One region of the Neobacillus sp. MER 74 genome, then DNA from elsewhere that is predicted to be linked to it. Evidence: riboswitches for the same ligand, from Rfam matches in the RefSeq annotation. Region 1 holds a riboswitch; each other region holds the start of a gene.
The links. A riboswitch is a leader RNA that binds a small molecule or an ion and turns the genes downstream of it on or off. The one in region 1 is predicted to bind cyclic di-GMP.
Positions count from the first base shown of each region.

Region 1 (2,206 bases):
GGAAGATGGAACGATTCAACCAGCTGCATCGGTTATAAAACACGAAGGTTCTGGTCCAGACCCAAGACAAGAGAAACCGCATACCCATTATGCCGGCATCACCCCTGATGAGAATTATCTAGCAGTGGTTGAATTGGGTATTGATGCTTTAATTACTTATGCAGTCAACAGTGATGGGACACTTTCAAAAGCGCACTTTCTTCCATTAAAGGCTGGAAGCGGACCAAGACATTTAGTTTTCCATCCAAACCAAAAATTTGCATATATCATGACAGAGTTTAGTTCGGAAGTGATTGTTTTATCCTATCATTCGGAAAATGGTCGTTTTACAGAGAAACAATATATTTCTACGCTTCCTGAAGATTTCACCGAGAATAATCAAGGAAGCGCCATTCATATTTCATCTGATGGACAGTTTGTTTACGCGGGTAATCGTGGCCATAACAGTATTGCTGTTTTCCGTGTAGACCAAGAAACGGGAGAGCTTAGCTTTGTTGATCGCACCTCCACTGAAGGGGATTGGCCGAGAGATTTTATGTTCGACCCAACAGAGAAATTCATTGTGGCGTCGAACCAAGAGTCCAGTAACCTCGTCTTGTTTTCGCGTGATGAAAACACAGGAAAACTTGCATTGATTCAGGCTGATATCGAGGTTCCGTATCCGGTTTGTGTGAAGTTTTTAAATTATTAAAATTAAAAAAACAGCTTAACAAATTGCTCATTAATTTGTTAAGCTGTTTTTTTAATCAATTGAATATTGCGAAAATTAAACACCAAATTACCCCTCTTATTAATTATATTCCGGTTCAATAGTCTTTAATCCAAGGGAGCGATTTAGGAAATCCCTAATTTCATCAATAGAGAGTCCTATCTTTTTAGCTTCATTAATAAGATCTAACCATTCTGTATCAATATCTTGTTCAACGGTTAATGCAGACAAAATTAACCCTCCTAAAATGATTACTATTTTAGGTAACTCAGCCATCCTAGTTAAAAACCTTAGACCTGTAGCTTTGCGTCCCAATCTTTCGAAAGGTTTGCCTTTGTCATTCATAGTATTAAAGTATTATAGAATAAACTAATAGTACTATAGTCTTGATGGAAACTAAATGAAAATATTTCCAAAAAAATCGACAGGATTTCGACAAAAATTATATAAACCAATTAATCGTAGTTTAGAAGTTTTAAAACACATTTCTCACATGTTACCTGACCTATTTCAATAAATTTAATTTTTTTAAGGGTCTTCCTATTAATAATCCGTTCCTTGTTAAAGACTATACCGCATGCACAATGATAGGAATCCTTCACAATGTGAATCTTGTTTCTTTCTTTTATTAGTGGATATATCATGATTCCCCTTCTTTTCTAATTATTAGTTCCTAAAAAAGAACTTCTATTGTTCATTATAAAGAAATTGTAGAATTTTGTAAACGGAGAGGAGTTAATTTTACCCAGTGAAATTTCATTTACCTATAATACGAAAGTGGTAGATTATTGGATTATTTTAATGTGAATATCCCGGTTTGTTCTTTAAAAGGAACAATGGTAAAATGTAGATTAAGAAATAATAGTTAGTTAGGAGCAAGTATTTTGGATCATCAACCAATACAAGGTAGCTGTAGAATCGATAAGAAAAGAAAGACACAGAAACGATTTCTTTTCATAAAAGTTCTATTGATTATTTTATGGGGCCTATTTTTGTTGATTAATACCTGGACTGAGAGTATAGAGCGACTAATATATTTACATTCTTTTGGATTAAAGTGGGTTTCAAATCCTGATTTTTTGTCTTTTTTTTATTTTAATGATTTAACTTTGATTCATCCTGAATTTATTAAAATTAAATTAGGACATTTTGTTGGTTTTGCGATCATGGATTTTCTTCTCTTCAATCTAATAAGAAGTCACAAATATTCTATTGGCATATCCATTATTTTTGCGTTTTTTACAGAATTCCTGCAATTGTTTTTTGGTAGAGATGGACGGTTTTACGATTTAGTTATTGACTCATTCGGTATTGTATCGGTATTTTTTATATTAAAATTGCTTAATCGTGACAATAATAAGTAGGACGATTATTGTTAAGGGAGTGACTATTTGCCTTCAATGGATTTTTTGCAAGCTCAGGAAACTCTTAATTTCATGGAGTGGATTTTAAGAGCTGTAATTGGATTCTTCTTTATGCTCATTGTTGCTAAACTAA
Region 1 is NZ_JAMAUV010000003.1:98,893-101,098, forward strand. Features, by position in the region: gene M3610_RS07160 (lactonase family protein) at 1-691, shown strand, start outside; gene M3610_RS07165 (anti-repressor SinI family protein) at 791-940, opposite strand; cyclic di-GMP riboswitch class I at 969-1,052, opposite strand; gene M3610_RS07170 (VanZ family protein) at 1,594-2,073, shown strand; gene M3610_RS07175 (DUF421 domain-containing protein) at 2,110-2,206, shown strand, end outside.

Region 2 (2,206 bases), on a different contig from region 1:
TCTAGTAAACTATTGGAAGCACTGACACTTCCAATAATTTATATTGAATCCAATATCCAAAAACAGTAAAATATTTTCATGACTATAAACCTAGTTAATTTAGAGGAAACTCTCTACCAATATCGGAGGAAATATGAAAAAAAAAGGTAAAAATAAATGGAAAATAGTAGGCTTTAGCCTTTTGGGTATCCTATTACTCGTTATCGCAGGCGTAGTGTACGGATATTATCAATTACAACCAAGTAATCATTTTACATCAGTTCCGGTTGTAAGTTCTGGGAATAATGAACAGCAGGTAAATAAAAGTGTAGATATAAAAGAACCTGTATTTAATTTGTTATTAATTGGTTCCGATGAAAGAAAAGGTCAAAATATAGGGCATTCGGATTCAATGATGCTTGTCCATGTTGATTTAACGAAGCATGAATATGATGCAATAAGCATTCCCCGTGATACCCGTGTTCATTTAGATGGCTATGGATATACTAAAATTACGAGTGTCCAATATATTATGCAGGCAACAAAAGGGGCCAAAAAAGGGGTAGAAGCTGCTGTCAAAGCAGTTGGAGAATTAACCGGTGTTCCAATCAATTATTACGTAGAAACCAATTATGGCGGCTTTCAAGCGATGGTTGATGCGGTTGGTGGGATTGATATGAATGTCCCATTTGATGTCAAATTAACACATCCTTGGTATGGTGAAAATAAAAATAAAGTAATAAGTACTGGGATACATGCTTTTGATGGAAAAATGGTCGCTGAGGTTGTCCACGAACGCTATTCTCTAAAAAATGGAGAATATGGTCGTCAAAAACTCCAAGAGGAAGCATTAAAAGGAATTGCTAAGAAAGCACTTAGTCCAAGTAATATCAATAATTTGCCGTCACTTGTAAAATCCATTCCTGATTTTGTGATAGCAAGCAATATGTCAACTTCCGATATGTTAAGTCTTGGACTCGCAGCAAAAGACTTTGAACCGAATACTCAATTGGAATATCATCAGATTCCTGGTGTTGGAAAAAGAATGTATGATGACATTTTAAAGGCTAATAACTATCAACTGGTAATTGATCAGGATAAAATAAAAGATCTAATATCCACTCATTTTTAATATACTATTTAAAAATTTTACACAAAGCTATAAAGGAAAAAACGAAGGAGAACTGATATCAGTTCTCCTTCATTTTTTCCTTTTAATGTGTAATAGTTCAGTATTTAGTAGATGTTATTGTAACAAAATTTATCACTTTAACTGACCGACATATGTTAATACATCTAAATTAGAGATTTCGCTTACCCTAAGTTGAGATTGTTTGGAAAACGCTTTCAATTATTGTTGTGATTCAAGGAGTCGGTCTCCCCGTTTAGCTGCAACCATAAGACTCATTACTGTAAGCATAGAGAACGATCCAACAAATAAACCTGCAATAAAGATAACCATAGTGTAACCTCCCAGAGTATATTCATAATCCGTAGTAAGGTGATCATATTCGGTAGCTGGCTGGCATAGTTGTAAAAACCTTAGCCCCTTTAGTTTTGCGCCTCCACTTTTCAATGGGTTTGCCCTTTCGTACGAACTATGTGCTTATATTGATAGTATACCAATTGTTTCTAGTAATAAATAGACCTATTAACCTATTTATATGTTAATAATGTGACAAAAACCCAGCCTTCCAATTCCTATTCCTGTTCGACATGATCAAGAATAATTTGTAGCTAATCATCGAACGATTTAGATATAACCGTTCACCCACACATGGTTAAATAGTGGTAAGCAACCTGTTTCGAAGTGGAGTGATAACATGGCAGAAAAAGAAGATGGGAAAAATTTTGGTAAGGGCTGCCTTTGGGGGATCCTTTTATCAATTCCTTTATGGGCAATCGTCTATTTTATACTACGTAAAATTTTTCACTAAAGGAATGCAGTGTCTTATTTATGATAAATACTAATTTGATTAATAGGTTTTGCCTTCCCTATGGGAAAGTTTATCAAATACATTTGTCGAAATATTTTGTCTATTATTTGCATATTTCTACTTTATTATCCATCCTTATTTGGGTAACATATAGAAAAGAAAGACCGAAAGCGTTTACATATACTAAAAAACAGAACCGTGCATCACCAGATTTATCTACAACTAACAATAGGAGTGGATTTCATGGACAAGCAAGGGAATCTTTTATTAGGATTATTGTGGGGAACGTC
Region 2 is NZ_JAMAUV010000029.1:39,030-41,235, forward strand. Features, by position in the region: gene M3610_RS24935 (LCP family protein) at 134-1,111, shown strand; gene M3610_RS24940 (DUF3789 domain-containing protein) at 1,331-1,441, opposite strand; cyclic di-GMP riboswitch class I at 1,490-1,575, opposite strand.
Region 2: linked by a shared signal. The riboswitch ahead of M3610_RS24940 (DUF3789 domain-containing protein) and the one ahead of M3610_RS07165 (anti-repressor SinI family protein) in region 1 are both predicted to bind cyclic di-GMP.

Region 3 (2,206 bases), on a different contig from region 1:
GTATTGATAAATAAATGGTAAAATTGTATTTTTTCTAGAATAAGATTTGATTCTAATTGAAGAGCATTACTGGATTTTTGTTGATAGCAGACTCAAAAAAGCAATAAAAAAGTGTAAATGTCTGTGTTAATAAAGATTATGGGAGAAACTAGTTAAAATAATGAAGGTATATAAGTTAAAGAATAACTTTAAAGGTTTAAAAAAGGGAACACAATTCTATTTGATTGCTGAATCTGAATTTATTGGAGTAAAAGATTTTGTTTTAAGAACGGAAGACTTAGCTGTCAGGATTTCAATAAATGAAAGGGAACTTCATAAAAATTTTATTTTGTTGAAATATGGTTGAAGGAAAAAGGATGCTATATAGAAAAATCAGAGCTGCCAATTTTGGCAGCTCTTCTAACAACATCCATCATATTAAGAAATCAAAAAACTCCATTCAGGACCATTGTAATATTATTGGTTAACACTCTTTTTGTTATTAGAAAGATGCCAAGTAAAGAAGTGCTTAATCTTCTCCTCTTTTTTTAGAACTTCGCAAAAAACTTCCGCTGCATATTGATTAAAGAACGAACAAACCATTCCATCTTTTTGTCCACAGCAACTATATAACGAAAATCTTTTAAATTTTAAATTACTAAAATGATGATACATTTCATAGTTAATATATCCGTTTGGATAAAGATCAACAATTAAATGAAAGTAAGGGAAGGCATTCTTCACTTCAGGCTCTAAGTCCATTTTATCCAAATTTAATTTCACATCAATAAGAAGACGAATACAATCGTCTAGTTCTTGAACTCCCCAGTCTTGATCTAGTATTGCATATTCCAAATTGATTTTTTTCATAATCTAGCCTCCTAAAATAAGTCCTATTTTAGGCAGCCCAGCCATCATAGTTTTAAACCTTAGACCCGAAGCTTTGCGTCCCAATCTTTCGAAAAGTTTGCCTTTATCTATAAACGATATGTAAATTATATTACAATTTTTTCAAAAATTACAAAATAAAGTTCTACAAATACCGACGTTTTATGAAAAAAATTGGAAACAAATTCCCATTTCAAAGATATTGTGAGTAGGTGGAAGAAGGGATTCTTGCCAGTAAATCGAATATTTAATTGTCGGAATATTAAAAATGAATGGTGGTGGTTTTATGTCTTCTCCTAGATCTAGGTTTGAAATGATTAATGGAATGGAAGTTCATTTTACAGAATGGGGAGATCCACAGAAACCAGCTGTGGTTTGTTGGCACGGTTTAACTCGAAATGGGCGAGACTTTGATATTTTAGCCCGCCATCTATCCCAAAACTATTATATCCTTTGTCCGGATACAATTGGGCGGGGATTGAGCCAATGGAGTTCTTCCCCTGAAAAGGACTATTGTTTTGAAAACTACAGTAACCTGGCGATTCAATTATTGGACCATTTAGGAATCGAACGGGTCCGATGGGTTGGGACCTCAATGGGTGGAGCCATTGGAATGCGTATTGCTGGAACGCCTAATCATCAGAACCGGATTTCACATTTAGTTTTAAATGACATTGGAGCAGGTGCTTCTGAAAATGCTGTACAGGATATTGAAGGCATTAAACGAATTATTAGCTATGTAGGGAATCCACCGCAATTTAAAACCTTTAGTGAATTAAAGAAGTATTATCAAACCATTTATACCACATTTGGTCTTTCGAATGAAGAGGAGTGGAATGATTTTACCCAATACTCATGTAGAAGAAGAGATGAGGGTGGAGTGAGTCCTGATTATGATCCAAACATTGCTTTGCAATTTCAGCACACAGAAGATCTAAACTTATGGAACTACTGGAAAGCAATTCAATCAAAAATATTACTCATTCGAGGAGAAATATCCGACGTTCTACCTCTCGATGTTGCAGAAAAAATGAAGCAAAAACCAAACTGTCAAATGGTAACGATTCCAAAACTTGGTCATGCCCCAGCATTAAATACTAAAGAACAAATTACCGTCATTGAGAATTTTCTTCGGTAAATTGAAATTTTTTATCTATTGAATTAGGGATGGATACCAAGGATGTGGCTATGCAGGTTTAGTTTAAATATTTTCAATCGAAAAAGCCGAGCATCTTAGTTTGAATTGGGATGCTCGGCTTTTTTTCTTTAGATGGTTTTAAATACATTAACATTTAAGGAGAAATGTCCCACAATACTGTGAGCCCTAATTAATAGTAGA
Region 3 is NZ_JAMAUV010000025.1:10,885-13,090, forward strand. Features, by position in the region: gene M3610_RS23685 (zinc-dependent alcohol dehydrogenase family protein) at 1-21, shown strand, start outside; gene M3610_RS23690 (hypothetical protein) at 457-849, opposite strand; cyclic di-GMP riboswitch class I at 878-961, opposite strand; gene M3610_RS23695 (alpha/beta fold hydrolase) at 1,154-2,005, shown strand; gene M3610_RS23700 (MerR family transcriptional regulator) at 2,192-2,206, opposite strand, start outside.
Region 3: linked by a shared signal. The riboswitch ahead of M3610_RS23690 (hypothetical protein) and the one ahead of M3610_RS07165 (anti-repressor SinI family protein) in region 1 are both predicted to bind cyclic di-GMP.

Region 4 (2,206 bases), on a different contig from region 1:
GCTTATTGGCTTAAGTCAATCGATTTTTCACCATTTATTAGAAACTTAAGGATCGAAAAGGGACAATTCTAAAAATGAATTCTTAAAAAATAAGAAAGATAAGTTTTTGAACTTAGATTACTGTTTAGCTCCAGCGCCCTAGCGGCTAGTGTCCTTCGCTCTCCGCCCTACGATAAGTCAAGCACGAATGCGCCTCCGGCTCTTCGTGTTTCCTTTATCTCAGTTGGAGTGCTCCAGGCCATACGCCGCTGACCAGGGCGCTTGCGCTTTTCTTAATAAAAAGAAGGCGTGAGATGCTCACGCCTTTTATTCTGTCTGATCATTTAGTAATCGGGCAGTATCTCCTCGATACTCATCCTCGTTTTCTACACGATTTTTAAACGCTTCACGTACAACTAGGAATTCTTCGTCACCAACAGCTTCTTTCGCGTGTTTTTCTGTTAAACTGCCTTCCGGGAAGTTTCCTGGATGGTTTTTCTTTTTATGTTCAAAATGTTCTCCACGTGCCAATTACAACACTCCTTTCGTCTACGCAAGTATCATTCCCGAAACAGAGTGAAATAATTACTTTTTTAATTCCTTCCACAAAAAAGAAAAAGCTGAATGACAGAGGAATCCTTTTAATAGATTCAATCTTCACCAGCTTTTTGTTTGGTGGAGTCTGGCTTGCATATGCGATCCAAAAAATACCCTGCAAACACAATAAATGCAATCGGAATTGAAAAATTCAACACATGGATAAAGGTCATTGTATGAAATCACCACCTATTCTATAATATTAATAATATTCAGAAAATAATTTTGTTTTTTACATTATATGCCAATTTTCATAGTTTAGACAAATATTTAAGTTATATGTTGGAAAAGTATTTTGGTTTTGGTTAACGGAGGGAATAAACAACAAGGTTTTTTCCAAAAATTCACTATTTTGACAGATGGTGTTTGGATTAAAAGTCTTAATTGGGATATTTTTGTAGAAATATGGTATAATTTGCTATAATTAATTGTGTGAAAATTTAATCAATACGACAAATTACAACAACCAACTAAAATAGGACTAGATATAATATCAATAACGATTAAGTAAATTGTCCTATCGAATTCAGTGACTTAAGTTTTATTAAATGTCAGAAAAAGGCAAACCTGTTGAAAAGCAGGGACGCAAAGCCGAGGGTCTAAGGCAGGTTTTTTGCTAGGATGGCCGGGCTACCTGGAATACATTCTGTATTTTAGGAGTGAGTATAGTGGTTATTACGAAAAATGAATTTGAAGTAATCGATCAGGAATGGATTGCACTCATATTGGAAGCAAAGGACTTAGGGTTATCCATAGAAGCAGTTCGTGATTTCTTGGTCACAGAGAGATGATAAGACACACAAGGAAGTACAAAAAAAGCATTCTACACAAAAATAACTTTTTTGTAGAATGCTTTTCTTTTTCAATAAGATTGTTTTATTTCTACTTATCATTTTGATTAATTCGCCATTTGTTAAATTCAAGGAAATCTCGAAATTGTTCCTTAGAAACGCCCGAATTCATTGCGTCCTTGACTAGATTCATCCAATCAATATCTAGTTCCTCTTTATTAATCTCTTCATGTATCAAGTGATCCACAGGAATATTTAAAACAACAGCGATTTTTTCTAGAAACTTTATAGAAGGATTCTCTTGTTTGTTATTTTCAAGGTTACTTAAATAAGATTTAGCCACACCTGCTTGAGCAGCAAGTTCGGAAAGTGACATCTTTCTATCTAAGCGAAATTTTTTTACGCGATCACCAATCATTTGTCTCACACCCAATTATTATTCACTCTACATTAATTCTATCAAAAAGAATAAGAAAGCACCATATTAAGAACAAATTAATAAGGAAAATATGTACTTTATGAAATAATATAGATAAAGTATTTTTGAAAAAATATCAGGATAGAGTTATATTAAAAGTGTTGCCTATTGCGGCATGTTTTATAATTTATTAGTGGTATGTTTTTAGTCGAATAACAATTTTGATTTGCATACATAAAAATAAATAAAAAGGAAGGGGACCCTACAATAATGATTGTCCTTAAATCACAACGTGAAATAGAAGCAATGAAAAAGGCAGGGGAAATTCTAGCTGCCTGTCATAAAGAAATAGCTAAATTGATTAAACCAGGTATTACCACTTGGGAAATTGATGCCTTTGTGGAAGAATTTCTTAAGAAAA
Region 4 is NZ_JAMAUV010000005.1:143,006-145,211, reverse strand. Features, by position in the region: gene hutH (histidine ammonia-lyase) at 1-72, shown strand, start outside; gene M3610_RS11255 (hypothetical protein) at 307-510, opposite strand; cyclic di-GMP riboswitch class I at 1,127-1,214, shown strand; gene M3610_RS11250 (anti-repressor SinI family protein) at 1,245-1,367, shown strand; gene M3610_RS11245 (helix-turn-helix domain-containing protein) at 1,459-1,785, opposite strand; gene map (type I methionyl aminopeptidase) at 2,056-2,206, shown strand, end outside.
Region 4: linked by a shared signal. The riboswitch ahead of M3610_RS11250 (anti-repressor SinI family protein) and the one ahead of M3610_RS07165 (anti-repressor SinI family protein) in region 1 are both predicted to bind cyclic di-GMP.